2 linked regions of the Labrenzia sp. VG12 genome follow. The protein of the gene in region 1 interacts with the protein of each later gene in a pairwise test. Links are inferred from orthologs where the notes say so. Each region holds a gene or a part of one and is shown on either strand. Other genes may lie near its edges. The genes, in order: ileS and CHH27_RS01580.

Evidence for each region.
Region 2: the proteins of ileS (region 1) and CHH27_RS01580 interact in binary tests that used the Escherichia coli proteins (3 or more experiments, as listed by UniProt). The link is inferred for Labrenzia sp. VG12 from one-to-one orthologs.

What each region holds. Positions count from the first base shown.
Region 1 is NZ_CP022529.1:5,505,180-5,521,340, reverse strand. What follows is about bases 8,492-11,972. They hold ileS (isoleucine--tRNA ligase), read left to right. Parts: upstream 8,492-8,811; coding sequence 8,812-11,772; downstream 11,773-11,972. Other genes in these bases: lspA (signal peptidase II), read left to right, coding at 11,793-11,972. Also shown: CHH27_RS25450 (efflux RND transporter permease subunit), read left to right, coding at 1-1,303; CHH27_RS25445 (chemotaxis protein), read right to left, coding at 1,517-2,182; CHH27_RS25440 (response regulator), read right to left, coding at 2,376-2,759; CHH27_RS25435 (MaoC family dehydratase), read left to right, coding at 3,012-3,458; CHH27_RS25430 (hypothetical protein), read left to right, coding at 3,662-5,056; CHH27_RS25425 (bifunctional riboflavin kinase/FAD synthetase), read left to right, coding at 5,262-6,260; CHH27_RS25420 (DMT family transporter), read left to right, coding at 6,257-7,198; CHH27_RS25415 (glycosyltransferase family 87 protein), read right to left, coding at 7,174-8,427; more of lspA, read left to right, coding at 11,973-12,329; CHH27_RS25400 (hypothetical protein), read left to right, coding at 12,403-13,116; CHH27_RS25395 (pitrilysin family protein), read left to right, coding at 13,470-14,810; CHH27_RS25390 (pitrilysin family protein), read left to right, coding at 14,812-16,137; CHH27_RS25385 (EAL domain-containing protein), read right to left, coding at 16,161-16,161. UniProt on the Escherichia coli protein: Catalyzes the attachment of isoleucine to tRNA(Ile). As IleRS can inadvertently accommodate and process structurally similar amino acids such as valine, to avoid such errors it has two additional distinct tRNA(Ile)-dependent editing activities.
Region 2 is NZ_CP022529.1:328,688-344,339, forward strand. The notes cover bases 11,680-14,651. They hold CHH27_RS01580 (sugar ABC transporter substrate-binding protein), read left to right. Parts: upstream 11,680-12,691; coding sequence 12,692-13,612; downstream 13,613-14,651. Other genes in these bases: CHH27_RS01585 (sugar ABC transporter ATP-binding protein), read left to right, coding at 13,693-14,651. In the rest of the region: CHH27_RS01515 (ABC transporter substrate-binding protein), read left to right, coding at 1-143; CHH27_RS01520 (fumarylacetoacetate hydrolase family protein), read left to right, coding at 282-1,136; CHH27_RS01525 (PAS and helix-turn-helix domain-containing protein), read right to left, coding at 1,314-1,874; CHH27_RS01535 (ABC transporter substrate-binding protein), read left to right, coding at 3,271-4,755; CHH27_RS01540 (ABC transporter permease), read left to right, coding at 4,857-5,804; CHH27_RS01545 (ABC transporter permease), read left to right, coding at 5,804-6,634; CHH27_RS01550 (ABC transporter ATP-binding protein), read left to right, coding at 6,631-8,220; CHH27_RS01555 (hypothetical protein), read left to right, coding at 8,234-8,404; CHH27_RS01560 (aldehyde dehydrogenase family protein), read left to right, coding at 8,415-9,866; CHH27_RS01565 (SDR family oxidoreductase), read left to right, coding at 10,316-11,056; CHH27_RS01570 (GFA family protein), read left to right, coding at 11,068-11,454; more of CHH27_RS01585, read left to right, coding at 14,652-15,258; CHH27_RS01590 (ABC transporter permease), read left to right, coding at 15,255-15,652. UniProt on the Escherichia coli protein: Part of the ABC transporter complex RbsABC involved in ribose import. Binds ribose. Also serves as the primary chemoreceptor for chemotaxis.

The sequences.
Region 1 (16,161 bases):
CACGGATGCCGGCACGAATGGCGCCCATCTGGCAACGATCAATGTCGATCTGCTGGAAGGTGCAAAGCGGGATGCCGGCAACCAGGAGATCCTTAGCGGCTGGCGGCAGGAAATGTCACCGACCCTCGATGTCCGCCGGATCATCCTCGCCGAATCCAGCATCGGTCCTGCGGGCCGTGCGATCGAGTTGCGCCTGGCACATTCCGACCCGGCTGTTCTGGACAAGGCGTCCGCCGACCTGCAGACGTGGCTGAACGGCTATGAGGGTGTTTACAACATTTCCGACGACCTCAGCCTCGGCAAACCGGAACTCGCCCTCTCCCTGAAGGACGGCGCCGGCGCGGTCGGTCTCGATGCCAAGGAAATCGCCGACCAGCTGAAAGGGGCCTATAACGGCATCACAGCCGACGAAGTCCAGGTCGGGTCCGAAAGTTTCGAGGTTGACGTCCGCCTTGATGGCGTCGATCGCAACAGCCTCGGTGACCTGGAACTGTTCACCATCGAGACGCCTTCGGGCCACCGGGTCCCTCTCGGAACCGTTGCCAATGTCCTGTCTGACCGGAGCTACACGCGGATCAACCGGATTGACCGTGTTCCGACCGTGACGATCACCGGGGACGTGCTCCTCGGCATTGCCAATGCCAACGAAGTTGTCAGCGACACGCAGACCCGTTTCCTGCCGGAGTTGCTTGACCGCTATCCCGGCCTGGCCGCCTCGACGGAGGGCCAGAATGCGGAAGGCGCCAAGACCCAGGCCTCCATGGCAGCCGCGCTCGGTACCGGCCTGATTTTCGTCTTCATCCTGCTCAGTTTCCAGTTTCGCAGCTATACAGAGCCGGTCGTCGTCATGGTCCTGATCCCGTTTGCCCTGATCGGAGCAGTCTGGGGCCATCTCCTTCTGGGCATCGACTTTGCGCTGCCGAGCATGCTGGGCTTCATTTCGCTGGCCGGGATCGTGGTCAACGATTCCATCCTTCTGGTTCAGTTCATCAAGGATGAACACGCCCCGGACATGGAAAATGTCGCCGACATCGCACCGCTCGGCGCCAAGGCCCGGTTCCGCGCGATCCTCCTGACCTCGGTGACAACCATTGCCGGCATGTTGCCGCTGCTGTTCGAAACCAGCCCGCAGGCCCAGGTGCTGGTTCCGCTGGTGACGTCGATCTCCTTCGGTCTGATCGGCACCACCTTGATGATCGTGTTCGTGGTTCCGGCCTTCTACACCATCCTTGACGATTTCGGCCTGACGTCACTGGCGGCAGAGCGGCGGGCAAACCGGGAGGCCGTCGCGGAGGCGGGGTGAACCAAGTGGTGGCATCCCGGTTTGGCCCAGCCAGGACCGGGATCCGGTAGTCACTGACAACAGTTTTTCAGACGGCGAATGCCGGGCTTGCCGGGTCCCGGTCTTGACGCTGCCGCGTCAATCCGGGATGGCAACCGAAGGGACATTGCCAGACTCAAAAAAGGCTCCCGAACCGGAAGCCTTTTGAGCGTTTATCCTGTCTGTCGCCTGGGATCAGTCGAACAGCTTGTCGATATCCGCCTGGGCGTCGCCGAGCATGGCGTCGATGTCGTCCTGGGAAACCCCCTCGCCGGAATGCTGAGGACCGTGCAGGATCAGTTCGCGCTGACGGCGCTGCTCGTCGGTCTCTTCAAGCTCCGCTTCAAGATCTTCGGGAATGCGCAGATGCTCGATGAACGAGCTCACGCGTTCGTCGATATAGCGGAGGGTGCCGACGACCTTGGAAATGCGCTGACCGGTGATGTCCTGGAACGTACAGGCCTCGAAGATGCCGATCATCTTGTTGCTGACCAGTTCCTGATAGGCTTCCGGGTCGCTGGTGTCCGCGCCCATGATTTCCTCGGCCGCTTCCATGATGGTGTTGGTGGCCTCTTCCGTTGCCTCGACGATGGCGTCAAGTTCACGGCCGGCATCCGGGATCTTGTTCCCGGTCATGTCGTTCGCGCGCAATTGGGAGATTTCCTCCTTCATGCGCGTGATTTCCTTTGCGATCATCGTCAGCTCTTCGGTCACGGCCGGCTGAACGGTCGAAAGAAAATCATGCATGGAACCGGACATGACCTCTGCGAGATGCATCACGTCTGTGAGCGATACCTCGCCTTGCCGGTTCTTGTTTTCTTCGAGAAAGTCGATGACGCGGGCAATGTTTTCCTGTTTCATATTTGCCACCAGGTCGAGCCTTTCCATACGAGGCATCCTCCCAAAACGGTCCTCTGTTCGCGGACCGCTATAACTCCGCGGATGCGCTGACTCTGACCCGGCCTGCCTGCCCAGCAAGACCGTGCCGATCACTCACATCCGTCTGGCACCGGCGGAGGCGCGCCCCAACGCGGGCTCCGCCAAGTGCAAGATATTAGTCGGAGAAGACTGCCTCGATCTTGCCTTTCAGCGTCTGAGCGTTGAAGGGCTTCACGATGTAGTTGTTCACGCCGGCCTTCTTGGCGGCGATGACGTTCTCTGTCTTGGATTCAGCAGTCACCATGATGAACGGTGTCTTGCTGAGGCTGCCGTCGGCACGCACCTGCTTGAGCAGTTCGTAACCGGTCATCGGCTCCATATTCCAGTCGGAAATCACCAGGCCATAGCGGCGCTGCTTCATTTTTTCCAATGCTTCGGTGCCGTCCGCAGCATCATCGATGTCTTCGAAACCAAGTTGCTTGAGCAGGTTCCGGATGATGCGAATCATCGTTTTGTAGTCATCGACCACGAGGACCGGCATCTGAAGATCAAGGGCCATTGTCTACTCCATACTGTCAATTTGCGCGGCCCCTGGCCGTGGGCCGTTGGAACGCGTTATGACCTCGAAGGAGAGCGACACATTTATTTGTGTCCTCACCTCCCCACACTCAACGCAATTTACCCACCGCCCCTGAAAAGACCGTTAATAACAGGCGCTTTTTTTCTTCACCCAAAGCACAATTGCCAGAAATCCTTAGTACGCCTAGCGTCCGCGTTGCTTGAAAAACCCAAATTCAGGACGGAAAACGCAATGCTTGAGCTGCAAAAACTCTGTTTCGAGGATCTTTCGGTCGGAATGAGCGAAGAACTTGTCAAACACGTCAGTTCTTCAGATGTGGTCGGCTTCGCGGAAGTTTCCGGCGATCGGAACCCCATCCATCTTTCGGAACACTTTGCGGCCAGAACACCGTTCAAGACCCGGATCGCGCATGGCCTTTATACAGCCAGCCTGATTTCCGCCGTGCTCGGGACCCGGCTGCCAGGCCCGGGCGCGATCTATCTGTCCCAGACGCTCAACTTCAAGGCACCGGTGCGAATCGGTGACGACGTCACGGTGGTCGTGACCGTGGAAGAATTGATGGAACGCGGCAACCGGGCCCGCCTGTCCTGCATCTGCCGGGTCGAGGACACTGTCGTTCTGGAAGGCGAAGCCCTCGTCAAGGTGCCGAGCCGGGACGAGGACCGCTCCGGGCTCTAGCCTTCAATCGCATTTCGTGGATCATCCGTCGGTCAACGGGCGCTGAAGAGCGGTCCCTGCGGCTGAGACCTTCCGGAGCCCTACAACCCGCGCCACACCCATAAGTACATACCTTCTCAGAATCCCGCAAAAGTTGCTCGCGCCGCCGATCCATTGTTAAGTGTCGGGGACCGAAAATCGTCTCGCGTATTCTGGAGGGGGAAATGTCCGAGGCTGTTGCGGAAAACGGTGCGGCTGAAAACGGCCAGAAAAAACCCCGGAGCGGGCAAACGGCGTCAAACCTGGTGATCGGGATCTGGCTCGTGCTGCTCTATGTGGTAACGATCTCGATCTCGATCCTGATGCTGAGCAGTTATCAGATCCAGTCGCGCATCCAATATGTCAACATAAGCGATACGCGACTGTCGATCTGGCGGCTGATCGAACTGTCCAATGTCTATTCCGTTGAAAAGAACATCCTGGAGAACAGGCTGCAGGAACTGCAGCAAATGCAGGCGCGACTGGACGGTATTGTCGCAAGACGCATTGAGCTCGACGCTGAATACACCAAGATTTTCGACCCTTTCTACAAGGACATCAGGGCCTTCAAGTCGATCGTCGAAAACTCCTATGAGGGCTTTTCGTTCAAACCACTTCCGAAACACCATCTCAGTGTGAAGATCCTTTATACGGATGTCGCCCAGCAGCTGGAGGGCCTGACTCTCACCGAGGACCATCAGGCGATGCTCAAGGAGCTGGAGCAGCGTCAGAAGCGTGGTGATGACGTGTTCCGAAATCTGGGAGGAACAAAGCGCAATGAAGACGAGACACGCGCTGAAGTCAGTGAGTATAAATTCGCCCTGAAGACGATCTCGGACAAGATACGCGCCGGGGTCTATGGCACGATCAGCACCACGACGCCCTATGACGGTCTTGACGAAAACGAAAAATCTTTGCTCCAGGACGCTGTCTCGGAGTTCTCTTCCCTGAAGAACATTCTCTGGAAGCTGCCGTATAACCTGGCCATCATGCCGGCAGAGGTGCTTGTGCTGTTTCTGGTTCTCGCCATGGGGGTTCTTGGCAGCACGATCTTCATCACCCAGCTCTATTTCCGCAGAGACAAGTACCAGGGGAAATACGACGAACACCTGAATGCGGCCTTCTTCTTTTCTCGCCCCTGGTTCGGTGCAATCACGGCCTTGTCCATCTATGTGCTGGCCAAGGCCGGGGTTCTTTTTCTGACCGATCCCTCCACCCAGTCCGGCAGCGCGACACTCAGTCCCTTCTTCATTTCGTTCATCGCCATCATTTCTGGGCTCTTTTCCGAACAGGCGATCCAGGCCATCAAGACGGCTGCCGACAACTGGTTCAAGAACCAGGACCCGGACGCTGACCGCTGGGGTGTCGGTTTGGCCACGGTCATTGGCGAAAAACAGCGCGATACGGCCCAGTTCGCCGAGGCAAGCGGTGTGCCCCTTTCAACCGTGGAAGGCTGGATCTCGGAGAACAAGCCGGTCCCGCCGAGGATGCAGGACATCTTGAGCGTCTGGCTCGAAACGCCCTCCCGAAAGCTGTTCACGGACATTCCTCCACCGGCAACTGCGAAAGACGACGCATGACCAAGCGTCAGAGGGCTTGTCCTGCCCGTCCCCGAATTCCATCACAAATAACTTAGATTTCAGCTGGTCTTGACCTTTGACCGTCTTGGCGGCAGGTTCCTCGCCAGCTTTGGCGGGGCTGCAGATTGCCGCGCTTCGGTTCCCCCACCCGGTGGACTGGCCACGAATGCCGTCCCGGTCGATACATGGCGCAAGGGTTTGCTGCATGAGCCTCTCTGACACTTCCAGGTTCCTGGTTGCCGATAGCCTGGACAGCTTTCCAGCGGCGCTGAGGGGCGGAATCGTGGCGATCGGGAATTTCGACGGTGTTCACCGGGGGCATCGGGCCGTGCTGGACGCCGCCATGGGTCTTGGCCACGGCACGCACCACCCTGTTTTCGCGATGAGTTTCGAGCCGCACCCGCGCACGGTGTTCAATCCGGCCAGGCCGGTGTTCCGCCTGACGCCGCCGGACCAGAAAATCGGCATGCTGCGGGTCTGCGGCCTTGATGGCGCCTTGATCCTGCCTTTCACCAAAGACTTTGCCGGCATGGAAGCCAATGCCTTCGTTCAGAACATCCTGATCGACACGCTCGGCATTTCCCATGCGGTCACCGGATACGACTTCCATTTCGGCAAGGCCCGTCAGGGCACGCCGGACTACTTGCGGGCCGCCGGCGCCAATCACGGCTTTGGTGTCACTATCGTCCAGCGCGAAGAAGATGAAGGGGCGGAAGTGATCTCGTCCTCGCGCATACGGGACTGCCTTGCAGAAGGCGACATAGCGCAAGCCAACGGACTGCTTGGCTATCGCTGGTTTTTTGACGCGGACGTCCGTCATGGCGACAAGCGCGGCCGGGACCTCGGCTATCCGACGGCCAATCTGTCGCTTTCCGAGGACTGCCCGCTGAAACAGGGCATATACGCGGTCAAGGTCAAGGTCGGTGAGACCTGGCACGACGGTGTTGCCAGCTACGGCCGACGGCCGACCTTCGACAATGGCGCGGCGACGTTTGAAGTTCATCTCTTCGACTTTGCCGGTGATCTTTATGGTCGGACGCTGCGTGTGCACCTGATTGCGTATCTGCGCGGCGAGGAAAAATTCGACAGCGTTGACGCGCTTGTCGCGCAAATGGACCAGGACAGCGCCGAGGCCCGTGCTGCGCTTGCGGCCCTGCAGCCGATCTCCGAGATCGACACGCAGCTGCTGGACCTTGCTCCGTGACCACGGCCGGCACGTCCAGGACCATCGAACAGAATTCGCTCCTGGCGATCCTGCTGATGAGCTCTGCGATGCTCATCGTTCCGGTGATGGACATCATCGCCAAATACCTGTCGGCCGATCTTCCACCGCTTGAAGTGACGTTCGGCCGGTTCTTCTTCCAGTTCCTGATCTGTCTGGTCCTGGCGCTTGTCACGGGACAGATCACCCGCCTGCGCGGAACGCAGCCGCTGATCAACTACATGCGCGGCATCCTGCTGGCCGCCGCATCGCTCTGTTTCTTCACGGCGGTGAAGTTCATGTCGGTCGCCACCGCAATCTCGATCTTTTTCATCGAGCCGATGGTACTGACCATTCTGGCAGCGTTGATCCTGAAGGAACAGGTCGGCATTCGCCGGATCGGTGCCATTCTGGTCGGGCTTCTGGGGGCGATCGTTATCCTGCGGCCCAGTCTTGCCGAAATCGGCCTGGTCAGCCTGCTGCCCGTGGCGACTGCGTTCCTGTTTTCCTTCTACCTGCTGCTCAACAGACTTTATCCGGTCACCGACGGCCTGCTGACCATCCAGTTCAGCGCCGGACTGTCCGGCTCGCTGATGTTGGGCGCAGCCTTGCTGATCGGCAATGTCACGGGTCTCGACGGCCTTGCCTTTGTCATGCCGGATGCCACGCAACTCGGCCTTCTGGCGCTTATCGGACTGATTTCCTTTGCCGCCCACGGCCTTGTTGTTGCGGCCTTTCAGCGAGGAACCGCTAGCCTGCTGGCCCCTCTGCAATATATCGAGATCGTCAGTGCAACCTTGTTCGGTTATCTGGTGTTTGCCGATTTTCCGGACGGCCCGACCTGGTTCGGCATCGCGCTCATCATTGGCAGCGGTCTTTATATCGCCCACCGGGAACGCAAGCTGAAAAAGACGGTTCAGACGGCGGTGGCGGAGGTCTGACCTTCTGCGGCCACCGGTTTCATCCGCCGCAGTCCCATCCAGACGATCAACAGCGGCAGGAGCGGTGCGATCGGCAGGCCGAGCCAGACCGCAAACGGGCTGGTGGAGGCAGACAGAACGATCACCAGAGCCAATGCTGCCTTTTCATACGGCAGGAAGCCGGATTTCAGTCCTTCTCTGATCAGGAACGCACAGGGCACCACAAGAAGCGTCAGGTCGTATGACAGCGCGAACGGGGTTACCAGCAAGGCGCCTCCGACCAGCACCGGCGCCCGCACCGCCATCCGGTCGGAACGGCGCCAGGCGACCCAGACACAGACAAGGGCGGCAAGGCCAACGAGCACCTGGAGTGCCATCGCTGCCATATGAGACAGTCCGACAAGGCGCAAGCCCCCATAGACGGAGATCATCTTGCCCCATTCGACGCCGCCCAGTTCCATCATGGCCGAGGCAACCGGCGCCTGAAGCCAGAAGGCCTGCCAGACACCCAGCCCCAGAACCGCCGCGCTCAGTCCGGCAAATACCAGGGTGGTCACGGAAGCGCTGAGGAAGGTGCGCCAGTTCCAGCTGGCGATCAGGGCAATGGGCGCCAGGATGCCGAGCTGGGGCTTGATGGTCAGCAGCCCGAGTGCAATGCCAGCCAGGATCATCTTCTGGCGTTCAACACCGACCAGGAAAAAGCCGTAAAGCGCTGCCGTCAGCGCCGCGTTCTGGCCGTGAAAGGCGTTGTTGGCGCAAGCCGGGATGAGAATGAGACAGGCGGCCAGCAGCCATTTGCCGGTAATCATCCTGCAGGAGAGGCACAACAAGCCGGTTGTCAGCGCAACAAAGCCTGCGAAGGCAGCCTTGTAGGGCAGCAGTGCGAAGGCGCTTTGCAGCATCTGGAAAGTCGGCGGATAGAAAAAGCCGAAGACCGTATCCGAGCCGGTATAGGCGTTTTGAAGCGCAGCGAAATCCTTGGGACTGTAGGCCAGTTCCGGCGTGCCGTTCAGCACCAGTCCTCCGGCAAGCCAGAAGCTCAGATAATCCATCAACAACGTGCCGTTCGGTGCCCCATAGGTGTTTGGAATCACCAGCATCCAGGCAAGCCCGGCGGCGAAACCAATGGCCGAACACAAACACGCAAACCCGATCCGGTCCCAGGTAAACCATTCACCGTCCCGTGCCGCCCGGTGCCAGAGCCCGGGTGCCTGATGATGCCCGGTGGCAAGTTTTGAGGAAGTGGCCATGATCGTTTGCGTGTCCCGAGATCTCTGTTCGCCTTCTGAATGCCGCACAGACATTCATATTCGGTTACTCCTCCGCATTTTTCTGGAAGGGAAGAACAGGCGGTCACCAGGTCCCTGGCGCGCAAACCCGGATCGATTGCGCAAGAGATCTTTATTCAGCGGCAAAGTGCTGCTATGTCCCTTGCCATGCAACATCGGGACCTCATAGTCGCCACCAAGCCGGCGACCGCGATATCGCGAATTACTAGCCCGGCCTTCGGCTGACGCGACCAGCGCGGCGCCAGGGACCGGGATCTTCCTGCTTTCCGATTGCAGCCTTCCCTGAGGCCGGCAATCCCTTCCCTTTGAATGACGGGCCAGACGCCCGAACGGATCGACCTGACGATGACCGATACAGATAAACGCGACTATTCCGAAACGCTCAACCTGCCGCAGACGGATTTCCCGATGCGTGCGGGCCTGCCCAAGAAGGAGCCGGAAATCCTGGCCCGCTGGGAGCAGCTCGAGGTTTACAAGAAACTGCGCGAGCAGGGCAAAACCCGCGACAAATATGTCCTGCATGACGGCCCTCCCTATGCCAACGGCAACATCCATATCGGCCATGCGCTCAACAAGACGCTGAAGGACATCGTCACCCGCTCCATGCAGATGCTGGGGTATGAGAGCAACTATGTTCCCGGCTGGGACTGTCATGGTCTGCCGATCGAGTGGAAGATCGAGGAACAGTACCGCGCCAAGGGCAAGAACAAGGACGAAGTGCCGATCAACGAATTCCGCAAGGAATGCCGCGACTTCGCCGAACACTGGATCGACGTCCAGCGCAAGGAGTTCAAGCGCCTCGGCATCGAAGGCGACTGGGACAACCCGTATCTGACCATGCGCTTTGAAAGCGAAGCCGTCATCGCCAACGAGCTGATGAAGTTTGCCATGTCCGGGCAGCTCTACCGCGGCTCCAAGCCGGTGATGTGGTCGGTGGTCGAAAAGACCGCGCTGGCGGAAGCCGAGATCGAGTATCACGACCACAAGTCCGACATGATCTGGGTGAAGTTTCCGATCGAGAGCGCCGGCGGCAGCGACGAGGCGGCGGTCGAGGAACTTCTTGATTCCGCTGTTGTCATCTGGACAACCACCCCCTGGACAATCCCGGGCAACCGTGCCGTCTGTTTCTCCTCGAAGATCGCCTACTCGATCTATGAGGTTACCCAGGATGGCCTGCCGGACGACAACTGGGTGCAGAAGGGCGACAAGCTGATCCTGGCGGACGCGCTGGCCGACGACGTTTTCAAGAATGCCCGCATCACCGACTTCAACCGCCTGCGCGGTGTGACAGCGGACGAACTGGGCACCATGACCCTGGCGCATCCGCTGGCCGAACTTGATCTCGGCGGCTATGAGTTCGACGTTCCGCTCCTGGATGGCGACCACGTGACCGACGATGCAGGTACCGGCTTCGTGCACACGGCGCCTGGCCACGGCGCGGACGACTTTGAGATCTGGATGGCCAAACGGACCGATCTGGAAGCGCGCGGCATCAGCACTGCGATCCCGTTCACGGTCGCCGATGACGGCTTTTACACCAAGGACGCACCGGGCTTTGACGGCTTCGAGGTGATCACCCACAAGGGGGAAAAGGGCAAGGCCAACAAGGCGGTCATCGAACGGCTGAAAGAAGCCGGCAACCTGATCGGCCTTGGCCGCCTGACCCACTCCTATCCGCATTCCTGGCGGTCCAAGAAACCGGTGATCTTCCGCAACACGCCCCAGTGGTTCGTCTATATGGACAAGACCCTTGGCGGCGAAGGCGACACCTTGCGCACCCGCGCGCTGACCGCCATCGACGAAACCCGCTTCGTGCCGGGCAGCGGTCAGAACCGGTTGCGTTCCATGATCGAGAACCGCCCGGACTGGGTCCTGTCGCGCCAGCGCGCCTGGGGCGTGCCGATCACCGTCTTCATCCACAAGGAAACCGCCGAGATCCTGAAGGACGAAGCGGTCAACAAGCGCATCTTTGAAGCCTTCTCTGCCGAAGGCGCGGATGCCTGGTTCGAGGGTGGTGCCAAGGAACGGTTCCTTGGCAACGACTACAAGGCCGATGAGTGGGACATGGTCATGGACATCCTCGATGTCTGGTTCGACAGTGGCTCAACCCACGCTTTCGTGATGGAAGAACGCGAAGACCTGGCGCCGAAACGCAAGGTCGATGGCGGCAATGACTATGTGCTTTACCTGGAAGGTTCAGACCAGCATCGCGGCTGGTTCCATTCCTCGCTTCTGGAAAGCTGCGGCACGCGCGGTCGCGCGCCATATGATGCCGTGCTGACCCATGGTTTCACCATGGCCGAGGACGGACGCAAGATGTCCAAGTCCCTCGGAAACCAGGTGTTCCCGCAGGATATCATCAAGCAGTATGGCGCCGATATCCTGCGTCTCTGGGTGGCCTCGACGGACTATTGGGAAGACCAGCGCCTCGGCCAGGAAATCATCAAGACCAATGTTGATGCCTACCGGAAACTGCGCAACACCTTGCGCTGGATGCTCGGCTCCCTGGCCCATGCCAAAGGCGAGGACGTCGCCTATTCCGACATGCCGGAGCTGGAGCGCCTGATGCTTCACCGCCTGGCGGAGCTCGATACGCTCGTGCGGGAAGCCTACTGGGAGTTCGACTACAAGAAGATCACCCACCAGCTGTTCACCTTCATGACGGTGGAGCTGTCGGCCTTCTATTTCGACATCCGCAAGGACGCGCTCTACTGCGATGCCGCCTCATCCACACGCCGCAAGGCGTCGCTCTACGTGATCGACAAACTGTTCAATTGTCTCGTCACCTGGATGGCGCCGATGCTGCCCTTCACCATGGATGAGACCTGGACCTCCCGCTATGGCGACGCGGCCTGCGTCCACCTGGAACAGTTCCCGGCGGTCCCGGCTGAGTGGCGCGACGATGCGCTTGCGGCCAAGTGGGCAAAGATCAAGACGGTCCGCCGTGTGATCACAGGTGCCCTTGAAATCGAACGTCGCGAAAAGCGCATCGGATCGTCCCTGGAAGCCCATCCGGTGGTTCATGTCACCGATCCGGACCTGATGGCCGCGCTTGAAGGCAAGGACATGGCAGACATCGCCATCACCAGCCAGTTGACGCTGTCCGCGGATCCGGCCCCGGCCGGCGCCTTCACGCTGGAAGACACCAAGGGCGTGGCCGTCGTTCCGGCTCTGGCGGAAGGAACCAAGTGCGCCCGCTCCTGGAAAATCCTTCCAGACGTGGGCTCCGATCCGGACTATCCGGACGTAACCCCGCGTGATGCGGCTGCCCTCCGGGAGTGGGATGCAGCCCACGCAGCGGCATAAGACAAGGTGTGGCCAGCAGAATGACCGATGCGGATCAAGCCGGGCCTGCCGGAGCGAAACAGCCCCTTCTTTGGGGCCGTTTCAGCGGCTTAGTTCTGATCATTGCCCTGATCGGCCTTGTTCTGGACCAGGGCACGAAACTCTGGCTGGTTCAGGGTTTTGACCTGCAACGCAACGGCCCGGTCGAACTGTTGCCTGTTCTCGATATCGTTCTTGTCTGGAACAGGGGCATTTCTTACGGACTTTTTCAGCAGAACAGCGATCTCGGTCGCTGGCTGCTGGCCGGACTGACGGTTGTCGTGACGATCGGCCTTTGGGTCTGGTCCAGCCGCTGCACGTCGCGACTGGTCGCGCTGTCGCTCGCCCTGGTTATCGGTGGCGCGCTCGGCAACGGGGTCGACAGGCTGTTTCACGGGGCCGTGGTGGACTTCGTCCATTTTCATGTCGGCACATTCTCGTGGTATGTCTTCAACCTAGCGGATGTGTGGATCGTTGCGGGCGTGATCGGTCTCCTGTATGACAGTTTCACAAATGGTCCTAATTCAGCCGCAAAATAGCGGTTTAATGCTGGACTGACGGATTGCGGGCAGCAGGTTGCCGGCAAAAACATGTATTTTCGGGGAGTCTGCTGTGGCGCGGACGATGTTTGGTTTTGTGAAAAACGGTTTGGTTCTGGTCCTTCTGGCCGGGCTGGCTGCCTGTCAGGCCGCCGACGGCACAAGCCAGGCGCCGGATGTGGCGCTTGTCGACAGCGTCATGAAGGGCCTTGGCGCCGTTGATCCGAACGAGAAGCCGATCGACTACAAGCCACGCGCCCCACTCGCCATGCCGGCAGAGCCGGGCAAGTTGCCGGAGCCGGAAACAAATGTTGCCGGCGTGAATTCCGAAAACTGGCCCAAGCAGCGCGAGAACCAGGATCTCACCGAAATCCAGCAGCTTTATGCCAGCTCGGGTAAGGCAGGCAGCATGAACGCCGAGCCGTTGACCCCTGAACAGATGCGCGGTTTCAAGATCACCGGCGTTACCGGCACCGGTCGAGATCTTGAGGCAGAACGTCGTCAAGACGAGATCGACGAAGGCAGCAGACTGACACGCGCCGAGCAGCAGGCCGAGTGGGAACGATTGCAGAAGCTGAAGAGCCAGCAGGCCGGTGTCACGCAAAGCGGCCTTGCCAAACGACGCTTCCTGACGGAACCACCCTCCGACTACAGCACACCCTCACCGGATGCTCCCATGCCCGAGGTGGTCCAGAAGAAGGACCGGAAGCCGAGCAACTATGATGAATATGATTCCAAGCCGCTCGATCCGCGTTGCCTGGAAGGCGAGAAGGAATTCTGCCGCTAACCGGCACACCCTCTCTGTCGCGCATAGATGACGAAAAAGTAACGAGACCTCCGGTCCTGATTCCCTATATGGAAGAAGGTCCGGAGGTTTTTTGTTTCGTGCATTGTAATAGCCGTCAGGCAGCAGCGGACAAACGGCCTTAACCTTTCCGGCCGGCCAGTTGGTCCGGACCCAGGCCAGCGAACCGGCCGTGACCGGTCCACAGAACTCGGGAGTTGCATGTGAACCCATCTTGCAAACGGCGATCACCATTTTCCGCGCGCTGTCTCAGGCGGACACTCGGTCCCATTCTGCTGCCGGTGCTTCTGCTCACTGGCCCTGCGACAAGCCTGCCCGCAGTTGCCACGGAAAACTTGGTCAAGGCCGCCAACATTCTGATCGCGCCAAATCTGGAAAGCTTCACTCTTGAAAACGGCCTGCAAGTGGTGGTCATACCCGACCGCCGGGCTCCCGTTGCAACCCACATGATCTGGTACAAGGTCGGCGCTGCGGACGAACCCGACGGGCAATCAGGTGTCGCACATTTCCTGGAACACCTGATGTTCAAGGGAACGACCAACAACCCGGATGGTGCCTTTTCCAGGATGGTTGCCGAGCGCGGCGGTCAGGAGAACGCGTTCACCAGTGCGGACTACACGGCCTATTTTCAGCGGGTCGCCAAGGAACATCTGCCGCTTATGATGGAACTTGAAGCCGACCGGATGGAGAACCTGATCCTCTCGGATGCGGTTGTCGATCCCGAACGCGACGTCGTCCTCGAAGAGCGCCGTTCACGCGTCGACAGCGAACCGGGTTCGCGCCTGCGGGAAGCGCTTAATGCGATCACCTTTGTCAATCACCCCTATGGCTCGCCCGTGATCGGATGGGAGAGCGAGATCAGGGCCCTCAACAAGGAAGCCGCCCTCGCCTTCTACGACCGGTTCTACACGCCAAACAACGCGGTCGTGGTTGTCGCCGGTGACGTCGACGTGGAAGACGTCCGCAAGATTGCCGAGAACACCTACGGCAAGGTCGCCCGTCGGGCAGAACCACCGCCCCGTGTCCGTCCGGCAGAGCCGCCTCTTTCCGGAGAGCGGCGGATTGCGGTCAGCGATCCGCGCGTTCGCCAGGAATCCCTGTCACAGACCTGGATCGTGCCCAGCCAGTCAACCGGCGATGGACGCCAGCCCGAGGCACTCGATGTCTTGGCCTATATCCTTGGCGAAGGTCCGTCGAGCCGGCTGCACAAGGCCCTGGTCCTGGACCAAGAAGCCGCCCTCGGCGCCGGAGCCTATTATCAGGGAGGAGCCCTCGATGACGGGCGCTTCGGCGTTTACGCCTCGCCGCGCCCCGGCTTTACCCTTGAGGACATGGAGCGCCTGATGGCAGCAGAAATTGCAAGGCTGCTGGAAACCGGCGTCACCGAGGCAGAAGTCGAACGCGCCAAGAACAGCATGATTGCAGGTGCGATCTACGCCCAGGACAGCCAGTCGCGTCTGGCGCGTCTCTTCGGCAGCGCACTGACAACCGGACTGACCATAGAAGAGGTACAGACCTGGCCGGCACAGGTCAGCGCGGTTACGCCGGAAGATGTGCTTGAAGCAGCCCGTACCTACCTGTCTGGTCTGCCGGTCAGCGGCGAATTGCGCATTGAGGCGCCTGATGTTCCGGACGCTGCCCAGACCGAGGCCCCGAAAGTGAAGGACAAGTCCTGATATGGCTCACCGCAAGTACTCGCACGACTGGTTCGCGTTTGCCTGTCTGACACTGATCGTCCTCCTTGTGGCGCCAGGACCGGCTCAGGCCGTTGAGATTCAGAAAGTCACCAGCCCGGGTGGGATCGAAGCCTGGCTGGTTGAAGATCATACCGTTCCGATCGTTGCCCTGAATTTCTCCTTTACCGGTGGGTCGGCGCAGGACCCGCATGGCAAGGAAGGGGTGACCCGACTGCTTGCTGCCACGCTTGACGAAGGTGCCGGCGAACTGGACAGCGAGGCCTTTCAGGGCCGAATGGAAGAGCTTGCGATCAGCATCGGGTTCAGCACCGGCAAGGACCGGTTCTACGGCAGCTTGCGCAGCCTTACGCCCAGTCTCGACGAAGGGGTCGACCTGCTTGCCTTGGCGGTCAACCGCCCCCGCTTTGATGAAACGCCGCTGGAACGCATGAAAACCCAGCTGGTGACCCGGGCAAAGCGGAATGAAAGCGATCCTGATGCGATTGCCGGCAGATCGCTCGCTAAGGCCATGTTCGGCGACCATCCCTATTCACGGCCAACCCTGGGCACCGTCGAAAGCCTTGAAACGCTCACCGCAGATGATCTGGCGGAACAGCACAAGCGGCTTCTGACCCGGAGCGGCCTGACCGTCGGTGTGGTCGGCGCGATAGACGCGGAAGCCCTGGCCAAGATTCTGGACAAGATGTTCCTGACACTGCCGGCAGAAGGTGATCTGGTTTCCGTTGCCGATCTCGACCCTGCCTACGGTGACCGGATCAGCGATGAACTTGCAGTCCCGCAATCGACGATCCTTGTCGGCCTGCCGGGGCTGAAACGAAACGACCCGGATTATCAGGCCGCATTCGTGATGAACCACATCCTGGGTGGCGGCACCTTCACGTCCTGGCTTTATCAGGAGGTCCGTGAAAAACGCGGCCTTTCCTACAGCACCGGAACATCACTTTCACCCTACGCCCATACCGGCCTGCTGATCGGCTCGGCAGCCACCAAGGCGGATCGGGCCAACGAGACGGTTTCCATCATCCTGGAACAGCTGCAAAGAATGGCTGAGCAAGGCCCGTCGGAAGAGGAGCTACGCGCTGCCAAGCAGTTTCTGACCGGCTCCTACGCGCTCAGGTTCGACAGTTCCGGGAAGATTGCCCGTCAGCTGGTCGGTCTGCAGAATGCCGACCTCGGGATCGACTATTTCGATCGTCGAAACAGCGAAATCGAGGCGGTCACGCTCGAAGACGTTCAACGCGTTGCCAAGCGTCTGCTTGAAGACAAAACCCCGACGATCGTTACCGTCGGACCAAAACAGGGCTGAGGTCCGGATCAGGCGGCGGCGGGT
Region 2 (15,652 bases), 5.2 Mb from region 1 along the record:
TCGGGATCGGCTATGAAACCGTCAAGGCGGCCCTTGAGGCCTCCCAGGGCAAGGAAGTGCCGTCACATATCGACACCGGCTTCTACTGGTACGACAAGTCGAACATGGACGATCCCAAGATCGCGGCCGTCTTGTATGATTGATTTTTCTAGGTAATATCTAGAAAGAAAATTTGAGCCTGAAACTGCTTCCATATGCAGTCTGATGGTTGCAGATTGAACCGGCTCCCACAACCCGGCCGTCACAAGCGGCCGGGTTCCCAACGTCAAGGAAAGACTTTCATGAAATTGCTGAGATACGGCGCGCCGGGTGAAGAAAAGCCCGGTCTTCTTGATAGCGACAACCAGGTCCGGGACCTGTCATCGATCGTTTCCGACATTGCCGGCGACGCCCTGGGGCCGGAGAGCCTGCAGCGCCTGCAGGCGCTCGAAATCTCGACCTTGCCCGTGGTTGCTGGAACGCCGCAAGAGGACCTGCGTCTTGGCCCCTGTGTCGGGGCTATCGGCAAGTTCATCTGCATCGGCCTGAATTATGCCGACCATGCGGCGGAATCCGGCATGGACGTGCCGCCGGAGCCGGTTGTTTTCAACAAGTGGACGTCGGCGATTGTCGGTCCGGATGACGATGTGATGATCCCGCGCGGGTCAGAAAAGACTGACTGGGAAGTCGAACTGGGCGTCGTGATCGGCAAGGGCGGTGCTTATATCGACGAGGCGGATGCCATGAGCCATGTGGCCGGCTTCTGCGTGGTCAATGATGTGTCGGAGCGCGAATACCAGATCGAGCGGTCCGGCACCTGGGACAAGGGCAAGGGCTGCGACACATTCGGCCCGACGGGTCCCTGGCTGGTGACGCCCGACGAGGTCGGTGACTATGACGACCTTGGAATGTGGCTGGAGGTCGACGGGACGCGCCGCCAGACCGGTTCGACCAAAACCATGGTTTACCGGGTGCCGTTCCTGATTTCCTATCTCAGCCGCTTCATGAGCCTGCAGTCGGGCGACGTCATCTCCACCGGCACGCCTCCAGGCGTCGGCATGGGTCACAAGCCGCCGGTCTATCTGAAGGGCGGCGAAGTCATGAAACTCGGCATCGACAAGCTGGGTGTGCAGACCCAGAAGGTGGTGCGGGCCTGAGTTGAAGAGACAATCTTGCCTTCGTCATTGCCGGGCTTGACCCGGCAATCCATGCCGTGACCTGCGGTAAAAACAGGACGCGGATCAAACCGTTAGCTCTCGGCATGGATGCCATGGTCGAGCCATGGCATGACGAAGAAGGAGAGGCACTTCAACCCGTAATGCGCTTTGCAGGTCTCACCGCGCTCCTTTGCCCGCTTCATGCCCCGAAAACCGCGCCAGCAGCACCGCAACGCTCTTGACCTGAAACTTCTTCAAAAGCCGAGCGCGCACATCCTCGATCGTCCTTGGAGACAGGCCAAGTCCGCGCGCCATCTCCTTGCTTGTCTGTCCCTTGGCAAGCAGAAGCAACACGTCCCGTTCGCGCGGTGTCAGCTGCGGTCCGGTCGTTGCGCGGTCAATCAGCGCAAAACTCAGGACAATGCGCTCCAAGGGCGCTTCAGGGGTCAAGGTACGCGCCCGGAAGCGGCACCAGATGCGGGCTCCATCGGAGCGACGCATCAGCCGTTCATCCGTGTAGGGCAGGGACTGGCGCAAGGGTTCCAGCCCGATATCCCGGATCTGGTGAAATTCCTGATCCGTGCCGTAAAGCAGGCGAAAACTCTGCCCGATCAGGGCCTCCTTGCTGTAACCGAACATGGCGGCGAAGGTTTCGTTGCAGGTCCGGATGATCCTGTTTTCGGTCAGGGTCAGCCCCATCGGGGCGTGGTCGAAGGCAAGTTGATCGAGCTCTGACATGAGTCACCGTGAAACTACGGTATTGGCACCGTAGTTTGAGGGTAGCATAGTTGGTGCCTGAGGTGCCAATGGGAGATGGAGCCGGATGCCGCTTGTCGACGACCTGATCCGTGAAATTGACGCAAGGCGCGATGATCTGATTGCGCTGACACAGGATCTGCTGCGCATTCCGACGCTCAATCCACCCGGCGAGAACTATCTCGAGATCTGCAACTACCTGCACAGGCGACTGCGCAAGGCCGGCTTTTGCGTCGAACTGATCAGAGCGCATGGGGCCCCGGGGACAGCGACAAATATCCGCGCTGGAACGTGGTTGCCCGCCGTGAGGGGGGGAAACCCGGTGAATGCGTGCATTTCAACAGCCATATCGACGTGGTCGATGTCGGGCATGGCTGGACCAAGGATCCGTTTGGCGGCGAACTTGTCGACGGCAAGATCTATGGTCGCGGCGCCTGTGACATGAAGGGGGGCCTGGCTGCCAGCATCGTGGCGGCCGAGGCTTTCCTGGCGGTCTGCCCGGACTTTGCCGGCGCCATCGAGATCAGCGGAACGGCCGACGAGGAATCGGGTGGTTATGGCGGGGTCGCCTATCTGGCCGGCAAGGGCTATTTCGATCCGGACCGGGTCCAGCACGTCATCATTCCCGAACCACTCAACAAGGACAGGATCTGCCTCGGGCACCGCGGTGTCTGGTGGGCGGAAGTCGAGACCTATGGCGAAATCGCCCACGGTTCCATGCCTTTTCTCGGCGATTGCGCCGTCCGCCACATGGGCGCGGTGGTCGAAGAGATGGAGCAGAGCCTGTTCCCGGCGCTGGCGCAAAAACGCACGGATATGCCGGTCGTTCCGGAAGGGGCCAGGCAGTCGACGCTCAACATCAATTCCATTCATGGCGGCCAGTCGGAAGGCGATGCCGATTTCACCGGACTGCCAAGTCCTTGCGTTCCGGACAGCTGCCGAATGGTAATTGATCGCAGGTTCCTGCTGGAAGAGAATATCGATGACGTCCAGGCGGAGGTGATGGATGTTCTGAAAACCGTCGAAGGGCGGCGCGACAAGTTCCGCTATGATGTCCGCGAGCTTCACCGTGTGCTGCCGACCATGACGGAGAAGGACGCGCCCGTGGTCTCAACCGTTGCGAAAGCCATTCGGGAGACCATGGGCAAGGAGGCAGAATATGTCGTCAGTCCCGGCACATACGACCAGAAGCATATCGACCGGATCGGCAAACTGAAAAATTGTATCGCCTATGGTCCGGGCATTCTGGATCTTGCGCACAAACCGGACGAATATGTCGGTGTCGACGACATGCTCGACTCGGCGAAGGTGATGGGCCGCTCGCTGATCGATCTTCTGGCTGGAAAGCAAGATCAGCCGTCAGAAAAAGGGGGAAGTCATGAGCTTGCGTAAGATCGGACTGGGAGTAATAAGCGCCTTGGCGCTGACCGCGAGCATGGGTCTCGCCCACGCCAAGAGCGACATCGTCGTTGCCATGCAGCTGGAACCGCCGCATCTGGACCCGACCAGCGCTGCCGCCGGTGCCATCGACTCCGTGCTCTATTCCAATGTCTTCGAAGGCCTGACCCGTTTCGGCCCGGATGGCTCGGTCAACCCGGGCCTTGCTGAAACCTGGGAGATCTCCGAAGATGGCAAGACCTATACGTTCAAGCTGCAAGAGAGCGTGAAGTTCCACGACGGCAGCGACATGACCGCCGAGGACGTCAAGTTCAGCCTGGACCGCGCGCGCGCGGAAGACAGCCAGAACGCCCAGAAGGCACTTTTTGCAGGCATTGAATCGGTCGAAGTTGTCGATCCGTTGACGGTCAAGGTCACGCTCAAGGAGCCAAACGGCAGTTTCCTGTTCAACATGGCCTGGGGCGACGCCGTGATCGTCGCGCCGGAAACCATCGGTGACATCAAGACAACGCCAATCGGAACCGGTGCGTTCAAGTTCACCGACTGGGTCCAGGGCGACCGGATCGATCTTGAAAAGAATGCCGACTATTGGGGCGAACCTGCCAAACTCGACAAGGTCACCTTCAAGTTCATTTCCGATCCCACCGCAGCCTTTGCGGCCGTGATGGCGGAAGACGTCAATGCCTTTGTCGGCTTCCCGGCACCGGAAAACCTGCCGCAGTTCGAAGCCGATCCGCGCTTCCAGGTGCTGGTGGGGTCAACGGAAGGCGAAACGATCCTGTCGACCAACAACAAGCTGCCGCCGCTCGACAACATCAAGGTGCGTGAAGCCATTGCGCATGCAATCGACCGCCAGGCGATCATCGACGGCGCGATGTTCGGCTACGGCACCCCGATCGGCACCCACTTCGCACCGCATAATCCCGATTATGTCGATCTGACCGGCCTCAGCCAGTACGATCCGGAGCTTTCCAAGAAACTCCTTTCGGAAGCCGGCTATCCGGACGGCTTCACCACGACCCTGAAGCTGCCGCCACCCTCCTATGCCCGTCGCGGCGGGGAGATCATCGCCTCGCAGCTGCGCGCCGTCGGCATCGAGACGGAAATCACCAACCTGGAATGGGCCCAGTGGCTGGAACAGGTGTTCAAGGGCAAGGATTTTGGCCTGACCATCGTCAGTCACACCGAACCGATGGATATCGGCATCTACGCGCGGCCCGACTACTACTTCCAGTACGACAACCCTGCCTTCCAGAAGCTGATCGAAGACCTGACCGTTGAAAACGATCCGGAAAAACGCTCCCAGCTTCTGAAGGATGCACAGGAAATCATCTCCAACGACTATGTGAACGGCTATCTGTTCCAGCTCGCATTCCCGACCGTTGCCAATGCCAAGATCAAGGGGCTCTGGAAAAACCAGCCGACCCAGGCCACGGATCTGACAGCGGTCTCCTGGGAAGACTGACCCATACGCGAAGCAGGGTGTTCGCGCTTCGGTGCGCACACCCATTTTGTCCTTCCCACTCCTGACGGTGGCTGCCTTTGTCGCGGCCACGCGACGCGGTCATGCTGCACTATTTTCTGAAACGTCTCTTGTCGCTGGCCTTGAGCCTTGTCGCGGCGTCCGTGATCATCTTCCTGGCGTTGGAAGTGGTCCCGGGCGATCCGGCTGCCTATATGCTCGGCCTCAATGCGCAGGAAGACACACTTGCAGCCCTGCGTGAGGAACTGGGCCTTAACGGCACGATCCTGCAACGCTATTTGTCCTGGGCTGGCGGTTTGCTGGTCGGTGATTTTGGCACCTCCTACACCTATCGCACCCCGGTATCCGAGATGATTGGCGACCGGCTCTGGGTGTCGCTGCCGCTTGCGCTTTACGCCCTGACCTTAAGCACGCTCATCGCCTTTCCGGCCGGCATCTGGGCGGCCTCGCGGCGCGGCACGGCCGTGGATGCAGGTGTCATGGGTGTCACCCAGCTCGGCGTTGCGATCCCGAATTTCTGGTTCGCCATGCTGATGGTCCTGGTCTTTGCGATCAATCTGCGCTGGTTTTCCGCAGGCGGCTTTCCGGGCTGGGATGCCGGCTTCTTCGCGGGCATGAAAGCGCTGACGCTGCCGGCCATCGCACTGGCCCTGCCGCAGGCCAGCATCCTGACGCGCGTGATGCGCTCCAGCCTGCTCGATACGCTCAGCGAGGATTTCATCCGAACGGCCAGAGCCAAGGGGCTCACCAAGGGCCAGGCGCTTTGGCGCCATGCCGTGCGCAATGCCCTGATCCCGGTGCTGACCATTCTCGGCCTGCAGTTCTCGTTTCTGCTGGCCGGCGCGATCATCATCGAAAACGTATTCTTCCTGCCGGGCCTGGGCCGACTGGTGTTCCAGTCAATCAGCGCGCGCGATCTGATCGTGGTCGAGAGTGTCGTAATGCTGCTGGTCTTCGCGGTGATCCTGGTCAATTTCGCGGTCGACATGGCCTATGCCTGGGTCGACCCGCGCTTGCGCAGGAGACGATGATGAGCGTTTTCCTGCACAGCCGCACGCTGCTGCCCGGCGCGATCCTCACGCTTGTTTTTGCAGGCGCGGCCCTGATCAGTCTGATCTGGGTGCCCTATGACATCACCGTTCTGGAGATTGCCAACCGGATGAAACCGCCCAGCTGGGCGCATCCACTCGGCACCGATCAGTTCGGGCGGGATATCCTGAGCATGATCATGGAAGGCGCACGAACCTCCATCGCCGTTGCGCTGGTCGCCGTGGGCATCGGCATGGTGCTCGGCGTGCCGCTGGGCCTTGCCGCAGCGGCCAGGAAGGGTGGTCTCATGGACGAGGTGATCATGCGCGGCAATGACCTGGTCTTTGCCTTTCCGAGCCTTCTGATTGCCGTCATGATCACGGCCGTCTTCGGGGCATCCGCGCTGAACGCCATCATCGCCATCGGCATCTTCAACATTCCGGTCTTTGCCCGCCTGACCCGGGGCGCGGCACTGTCCCTGTGGAGCCGGGACTACATTCTGGCGGCGCGCGTTGCCGGCAAGGGACCGGCAAGGATCTCGCTGGAGCACATCCTGCCCAATGTCGCCAATCTGCTGATTGTCCAGGGCACGATCCAGTTCTCGCTCGGCATTCTGGCGGAAGCTGGTCTGAGCTATGTCGGGCTTGGTGCACAGCCACCGATTGCCAGCTGGGGCCGCATGCTTGCCGACAGTCAGACGATGATATCGCTAGCGCCCCATCTGGCCCTTTTCCCGGGCCTTGCGATCCTCCTGACCGTTCTGGGCCTCAATCTTCTCGGTGACGGCCTTCGGGATGTTCTCGATCCCAAGCTCAGAAGGGCGCGAACATGAGCCTTCTGAAGATCGACAATCTCTCGCTGTCCATTCACGGTGTACCGATCCTGGAGCGCGTTTCAATGTCACTGGCACCGGGCCGTATTCTGGGTGTCATCGGCGAAAGCGGCTCGGGCAAGTCAATCACCGCGTTCAGCGTCCTGCAGCTTTTGCCCAACGGCACGGAGTGCAGCGGGGACATCGTCCTGAACGGCAAGGACATTCTGGGGCTTACCGAGAAAGAGCTCTGCGCCTTGCGCGGGCGGGAGGTCGGCATGGTGTTCCAGGAGCCGATGACCGCGCTCAATCCGCTGAAGACCATCGGGGCCCAGGTCGCCGAAACAATCCTGATCCATGAAAAGGTGTCCAGGGCCGAGGCGATGGCGCGGGCCGCTGAGGCGTTGCACCGGGCGGAGCTGCCACAGGACAGGTTTCCGCTGTCACGCTATCCGCATGAGCTTTCCGGCGGGCAGCGCCAGCGCGTCGTCATTGCCATGGCGATTGCCTTGAAGCCCCGGCTGCTGATCGCGGACGAGCCGACAACGGCACTGGATGTCACGACCCAGGCGCAGATCCTCGATCTTCTGAAGCGGCTGGTCGCCGAAGACGGCATGGGGCTGATGCTGATTTCGCACGACCTCGCCGTGGTGGCTGATCTCGCGGACGACCTTGTCATCATGAAGGACGGGGAGGTGGTGGAAAGCGGTCCGGCGGACGAGCTCTTCGCTCACATGCAGCATCCCTATTCGAAAGCGCTGCTGGAAGCCTCCGGTCATGTGCCGGAGCGGGCCAGCGAACCCGTCGAGGTACCGCTCCTGGAAGTGAAGGAGGTCGTGCGCGATTATGTCGGTCACACCCATGGCTGGTGGGGCAAGACAACGCATTTCCGGGCGGTCGACAAGGTCAGTTTCACGATCCGCAAGGGGGAGAGCCTCGGGCTTGTCGGCGAGTCCGGTTGTGGCAAGTCCACGCTGACACGAGCCATTCTGGGCCTGGAAGAGGTTCAGTCAGGTGAAATCCTCTTTGACGGACTGCCGGTCTTTACCCATCACCACGCCAATATCGCCGTGCGCCGCCGCATGCATGTGGTGTTCCAGGACCCTTATGGCAGTTTCAATCCGCGCTGGAAGGTCGATCGTCTGGTGACTGAACCGTTCCACCTGCTGGAGACGCCACCACGCGGGAAGGAGCGCGACCTTGCGATCGCCGAAGCGCTGGAAAGCGTCGGGCTGAAGCCCTCTGATGCGGACAAGTACATTCACGAATTTTCCGGCGGGCAGCGCCAGAGGATTGCCATTGCCCGTGCGCTGATCATCAAGCCCGACCTGATCATCCTGGATGAGGCGGTGTCGGCGCTGGATGTGTCTGTCCGGGCCCAGGTGCTCGATTTGCTGGCGGATCTGAGCGGCCGGTTCGGGCTGACCTATCTCTTCATCAGCCATGATTTGAGCGTCGTTCGCTCCATCACCGACCGGGTGCTGGTCATGAAAGCCGGCCAGATCGTCGAGGAAGGCCCGACCGGAGACGTCTTCGATCACCCGTCCCACCCCTATACGAAACAGCTCGTTGCAGCCGCCCCGGTTCTGCCGGCGGATGCGGCCTGAAGGAGAAGCAGACATGTTCAGATCCAAGAGAAAATTAGGCCCAGTGCTGCTGACCATCCTGCTTGCTTGGATCTGGGTCAGTGTCGGTCTGCCTTACGGAAATGACTTCGGGCAACCCGGATACAGTAACAACCACCTGTTCATAGAACTGTTTTTCCCGAAACAGCACACAATGTTTTACTGAGGAGCCACGGATGTCTGAGCTCGATCTCTGGTTCGATCCGGCCAAATGCCTGATCAATGGCACATGGGTTGATCCTCTGGGCGGCGAGGAGCTGCCTCTGACGGATCCCTCGACCGGTGAACGTATCGGCGCGATTGCAAGGGGAGGTGCCGCCGATATTGATGCGGCCGTGGCAGCCGCGGACGCGGCTCTCAAAGGTCCCTGGGGCAAGACATCAGCGGCGGAACGCGGGCGCTTCCTGTTTCGCCTGCAGCAACTGGTATTGGAGAAGGTCGATCATCTGGCAAGGATCGAGGCGATCGACGTCGGCAAACCGCTGAAGCAGGCACGCAATGATGCTGTCGCGCTCGCCCGGTACCTGGAATTCTATGGCGGCGCGGCCGACAAGCTGCATGGCGAAACCATCCCCTATCTCGACGGTTATACGGTGTACACCTTGCGCGAGCCGCATGGCGTCACCGGTCATATCGTGCCCTGGAATTACCCGATGCAGATCATCGGACGCTCGGTCGGGGCCGCATTGGCAACGGGCAATGCCTGTGTGCTGAAACCGGCCGAGGACGCCTGCCTGACGGCGCTCGCCTTTGCCGATCTCGCCCGCCAGGCCGGATTGCCGGACGGTGTCCTGAATGTGGTGCCAGGTCTCGGTGGGGAAGCCGGTGCCGCCCTTTCGGCGCATCCGGGCGTGCACCATGTGTCCTTCACCGGGTCCGTTGCAACCGGCATCCAGGTGCAGATGGCCGCTGCCCGGAATGTGGTGCCGGTCACGCTCGAACTGGGCGGCAAGTCTCCGCAACTGGTGTTTGAGGATGCGGATCTGGAAGCAGCGCTGCCGTTTCTCGTCAATGCGGGCATCCAGAATGCCGGGCAGACCTGCTCGGCGTCCTCGCGCATTCTTGTGCAGCGCTCCCGGGTGGCCGAAGTCACCGAACTGATGGCGGCGCGCTATGGAGCCCTGAAAGTCGGTCCGGCGCTGGCTGATCTCGATGTCGGGCCGCTGATTTCGGCCAGACAGCAGGGCATCGTCTCCAGCTTTCTCGACCGGGGTGCAGATCTTGAAAAGGCGGCGGAGGCAGAACTCAGCGAGACGCCAGCAGGCGGCAGTTATGTGCGCCCGACGCTGTTCGGCAATGTGGCGCCGGATCACGTGCTGGCGAGAGACGAGATCTTTGGCCCGGTCCAGGTGATCATCCCGTTCGATGATGAAGAAGAAGCTGTCGCCATAGCCAACGGCACCGATTATGGCCTGGTGGCCAGCCTCTGGACCCGGGATGGTGCACGCCAGATGCGGCTTGCAAAGCAAATCCGCTCCGGTCAGGTCTTCATCAACAATTACGGCGCCGGCGGCGGCGTCGAGCTGCCGTTCGGTGGCATGGGCAAGTCCGGTCATGGCCGCGAGAAAGGCTTCGAGGCACTCTACGGCTTCACGACCCTGAAGACCGTCGCGGCACTGCACGGGTAGGGACGTCCTGGGGCGGAAACGGAATTAGGAGCGGCATCCACACTCTCGGTTGTCATCCCCGCGAAAGCGGGGACCCAGTAACCTCATGAGGTTGTTTGTGTTTTGGAATTGACGACACGGCGAGCAGGGGGCCGGATCTCCGCTGTGCTTTGTCGGGATGTCAGGTTTGGGGGGAGCTGTGCAGTGGCGGACGGTGATGGACTTTGAAGACCAACGTCTCTGCCGTCATGCCATGGCTTGACCATGGCATCCATGCCGCTTCGGTTCCAACGGCTCCGCCTGAGCGTGTTGATTGGAAATGGCGTGGATTGCCGGGTCGGGCCCGGCAATGACGAAAAACGAATGTGGATTTGAAGGAAACAAACTCAACTGGCTCTCCAGTCCCGGCTCGCGCTTAGCTGCGGCCGAAGTGACGATGAAGAGCGCGGACAAAAGAACGGGAGACAAGGATGAGACTGGACGGAAAACGGGCAATTGTGACCGGCGGGGCCTCCGGATTTGGCGCTGGCATCGTACGCAAGTTCGCTGCCGAAGGGGCTAAGGTGATGGTCGCCGACCTGAACCTGGAACTGGCAGAAGAGATTGCGGCTGAAGTCGGCGGACTGGCGGTCAAAACGGATGTCTCCTGCAATGACAGTGTCGCCCACCTGGCCGATGTTGCCTCTTCGCTTATGGGCAAGGTCGACATCCTGGTCAACAACGCCGGCATCACCCATCTGCCCAAACCGATGCAGGATGTGACAGAGGACGAGTTCGACCGGGTCCTGGCAGTCAATTGCAAGTCGGTCTACCTGACGGCAAGGCATTTCGTGCCGGCCATGTGCGACACGGGCAAGGGCGCGATCCTGAATGTCGCCTCGACGGCCGGTCTCAGCCCCCGTCCGAAGCTCAACTGGTACAATGCCTCCAAGGGCTGGATGATCACGGCCACCAAGACCATGGCCGTCGAACTGGCGCCGTCCGGCGTGCGCGTCAACGCCATTTGCCCGGTTGCCGGGGAGACACCGCTTCTGAAAAGTTTCATGGGCGAGGATACGCCGGAAATGCGCGCCAAGTTCCTTTCCACCATTCCGATTGGCCGGTTCTCGACCCCGGAGGATATGGGCAACGCCGCCTGTTTCCTGTGTTCCGACGAAGCCGGCATGGTCACCGGCGTGGCCATGGAGGTGGATGGTGGACGCTGCATCTAAGGAGAGCGGCCATGATACAATGTGCCGGAGGGTGTCTCTGTGGGAAGGTGCGTTTCATCGCATCGGGCGAGCCCTTGCGTGTCGGTCTTTGCCATTGCCTCGACTGCCGCAAGCACCACGGCGCGCTGTTTCATGCCTCCGCAATCTTTCCGGAGACGGCTGTGACCGTTGAAGGGGAAACGCAAAATTATCAGGGGCGTCATTTCTGCCCGCGTTGTGGTTCTTCGGTCTTTTCCAGGACAGGTGACGAGATGGAACTGCATCTCGGCGCTTTCGACGCCCCCGATCAGTTCCGGCCGACCTATGAGCTTTGGACCATCCGCCGCGAGGCCTGGCTGCCGGAGTTTCCGGAGATGACGCTTTATGATCGGGACCAGGAGGGGGAAGGGCGCGATTAAGGGTGTTTGCCTCCAAGGACCAAGGCCACCCCCACCGATGTCACCCCGGGCGAGCATTGCGAGACCCGGGGCCCACTCGCAAGTCCGCTTGCGCTTGGCAGGAGCTTTGGCGCCGATGCTTTTCAGTCAGCACATTTGCTCCGGAAATGAGTAGGCCCCGGGTCTCGCTTCGCTCGCCCGGGGTGACACCAGGGAGGCGGTGTTTTGCTCGGGTTCAGCGTTTGCCGGTGGTGCGCTGACCTACAGGTTCTGGCTCAGCAACCAGCTGCGCCACATTCGTCCGGAAGGAGAGAAGAGAAGGTGCGGATGTCACCCCGGACAAGCGCAGCGCCGAGCCGGGGCCTACTCGCCTGTCCGCTTGCACTTGGCGAAGCCTTTGACGCAGATGCATTTCCGCCAGCGCATTTGCTCTGGAAATGAGTAGGCCCCGGGTCTCGCTTCGCTCGCCCGGGGTGACACCGGGGGGGCGGCGTTTTGCTCGGGTTCAACTGTCGCCGTCGGGGTTCTGACACCCTGGATCTGGCTCCGCGACCAACTGCGTCCCACTTGTTCGAATCGACGAAAGAGAAGGTGCGGGTGTCACCCCGGACAAGCGCAGCGCCGATCCGGGGCCTACTCACATGTCCGCTTGCGCTTGGCGGGAGCTTTGGCACCGATGCTTTTCAGCCAGCGCATTTGCTCTGGAAATGAGTAGGCCCCGGGTCTCACTTCGCTCGCCCGGGGTGACACCGGGGGGGCGGCGTTTTGCTCGGGTTCAACTGTCGCCGTCGGGGTTCTGACACCCTGGATCTGGCTCCGCGACCAACTGCGTCCCACTTGTTCGAATCGACGAAAGAGAAGGTGCGGGTGTCACCCCGGACAAGCGCAGCGCTGATCCGGGGCCTACTCGCATGTTCGTTTGCGCTTGGCGGGAGCTTTGGCGCCGATGCTTTTCAGCCAGCGCATTTGCTCCGGAAACATGTCTGCCCCAGCGCCTCGCATTGCTCGCTCGGGACGACACTGGGCAGCGGGTAAGCTTGGATTTCGGCATGAACGTTCCTCACTGGATAACTTTTTTGCCGATTAATTTTAGGCGAAAGTCGCTGATTTTGCTGGTCAATTTTCAGGATAAAATGAATGCATTCAAAAAAATGAAACGTTTCATATTGACGGTTTTCAATTCTCGTGCTTTCAATTTGTCAGCCTGATCGCGCCGGAATTCCGGCCCCGAGGGTGCAGCCTTTTTGGGAGGAAAATCATGAAGTTATTTAAAATCGCTGCCGCGGCAGCGACCGGTCTCGCTTTGCTTGGTGGCACCGCTCTGGCCGATGACAAGCCGGTGGTCGGCCTGATCATGAAGTCGCTCGCCAACGAGTTCTTCCAGAACATGATGGTGGGCGCAGAAGCGCACCAGGAAAAGCGTGGCGACTACGTGCTGAAAGCCGTCGGCATGCAGAACGAGACCGACTTTGAATCCCAGATCAACGCGGTCGAGAATTTCATCACCCAGGGTGTCGACGCCATCGTTGTTGCCCCGGCTGACAGCCGCGCCATGGTCCGTCCGCTGAAGAAGGCGATGGAAGCCGGCATCGTGGTCGTCAATTTCGACGTGGCACTCGATGAAGACGCCAAGAAGCAGCAGGGTGTGGATCTGGCCTTTGTCGGTCCGGACAACCGGGGTGGAGCAAAGCTCGCCGGCGATGCGCTCGGCAAGACGCTGGGTGAGGGCGGCAAGGTTGTCATCATTGAAGGCAACCCGGGCGCCGACAATGCCAACCAGCGCCGCATGGGCTTTGAAGACAGCGTTGCCGAGTTCAAGCTCGACCTGCTGGACAGCCGCACGGCCCATTGGGAAACAGAAGAAGCCAACCAGGTCTTCGCCACCATGCTGACCGCCAACCCGGATATCCAGGGTGTGATGGCCGCCAACGACTCCATGGCGATCGGTGTCGTCAAGGCTCTGGAAAGCGCCGGTCGTGACGACATTCTGGTCGTCGGCTTCGACAACATCCCGGCCGTTGGCCCGATGATCGAAGATGGGCGCATGCTTGCCACCGTCGACCAGTTCGGCACCGACATGGCCGCCAATGCCATTGATCTGGCGCTGGAGGTTGTCGCAACCGACAAGGAACTCGAGGGCTGGGTCAAGACCCCGATCGAATTGGTGACGGCAAACTAAGCCCCAACCAAGAGCGCTCCCGTCCGGTCAGCCTGAGGGCGGGAGCAGTTTTCTTTTTCTAGATCACGACAGGACGCATCATGGCAGCCGCCTCGCTTGCCGCAGCGCCCGCAGCTGCGCCGGAAACACCGTTTCTGTCCGTTCTCGGTCTCAAGAAATACTTTGGGGGCGTCAAGGCCCTGGATGGCGTGAGTTTCTCTCTTGAAGAGGGAGAGGTTCACGCACTCGTCGGCGAAAACGGCGCCGGCAAATCCACCCTGATCAAGATCCTCTCCGGTGTCTTTCCCTTCGATGAAGGCGAGGTCACGCTCGCCGGAGCTAGCTACACGCCGGCAACTCCGCATGAGGCCAAGGACCGCGGCGTTCAGGTGGTGCACCAGGAATTCAACCTGCTTGACCACCTGACCATTGCCGAGAACATTTCCATCGAGCACATGCCGACCAACCGGCTTGGCCTGCTCGACCGCAGGGAAATGAACCGGCGGGCACGCCAGGCGCTTGATGCCATCGGCCTCTCCGACATCGACGTCGCCCAGCCGGTCTCCTCGCTCGGTATCGCCCATCGCCAGCTGGTCGAGATTGCCCGGGCCTTGCAGTCGAAGAGCCGGATCCTGATCTTGGACGAGCCGACGGCAACCCTGACCGAGCGCGAGACCAGGCGCCTCTTCGACATTGTCGCCGCCATCAAGGTAGATGGTGTGACCGTCGTTTTCGTGTCGCATCATCTCGATGAAGTCTTTGCCATCTGCGACCGGGTTACGGTCTTCCGCAATGGCAAGACCATCGCGACCGACCTGATTGCGGAGACGACACCGGAAGGCGTTGTCCAGCGCATGGTCGGGCGTCACCTTGGTGCGGAACGGGACGAGCAGGACGTGAAGATGCCAGGCCGATCCGCTCTTAGACTCGACAATCTCCTGACCGGCGCGAACCCGGGCAACACCGGCGTGTCGCTGGACCTGAGGGCAGGGGAAATCGTCGGCATCGCCGGCCTGGTCGGTGCGGGGCGCACGGAAATCCTGCGCGGCATCTTCGGCGTCGACCCGCTGCGGTCCGGCACACTCTATCGCGACGGCCAGGAAGTGCGTTTCAAGGGGCCGCGTGATGCGATTGCCGCCGGGATCGGCTTTGTCACGGAGGATCGCAAGGACGAAGGCCTGATCCTCGACATGCCGATTGCCGCCAACATGTCGCTGGCAAGTCTTGGGGCCGTGTCACGCTCCGGGCTGTTGCAGCTTGCCAGCGAGACCCGCAAGGCGCGCGAGGGCGGGGCGAAACTGAAACTCAAATACGGCAAGACCTCGGACGCCGTTTCCAGCCTGTCCGGGGGCAACCAGCAGAAGGTGGTGCTGGCCAAATGGCTGGCGCGCGGGCCGAAGGTGCTCCTGCTCGATGAACCGACCCGAGGGGTCGATGTCGGCGCCAAGGCGGAGATCTACGGCATCCTGAAGGACCTTGCCCGGGAGGGCGTTGCCCTGCTGGTCGTTTCCTCCGAGATGCCCGAGCTGATGGCCCTGGCCGACCGCATCCTGGTGCTGGCCGAACACGAAATCCAGGGCGAACTCGCCCGCGACCAATTCTCAGAAGAAAACATCCTGAAACTGGCTTACGGGCAGACCGACACGGCCGGGGGAGCACGTCAATGACCACCGAAACCCTTCAGGAAGCCGCGCCGCCGGTCTCCAAATTCTCTATTCGCACCGTCCTGCATAATGCCGGCATCGGTCTCGCGCTGCTGGCGCTGATCCTGTTCTTCTCGCTCTTCACCGAGCATTTCCTGACGCCGAACAACATCACCAACATCCTGACCCAGATCACCATCAACCTGATCCTGGCGGTCGGCATGACTTTCGTCATCCTGATCGGCGGCATCGATCTGTCGGTTGGCTCGGTCATGGCCTTTGCCGCCGTTGTCGCCGGCAAGGCGATCACGCTGCCCGGTTTCGGCCCGGCGGAAGCGATTGCGCTGGCGATTGTCGCGGCGACACTTACCGGTGTTCTTTGCGGGGTCGTCAACGGGGCGATCAGCGCCTATTGGGC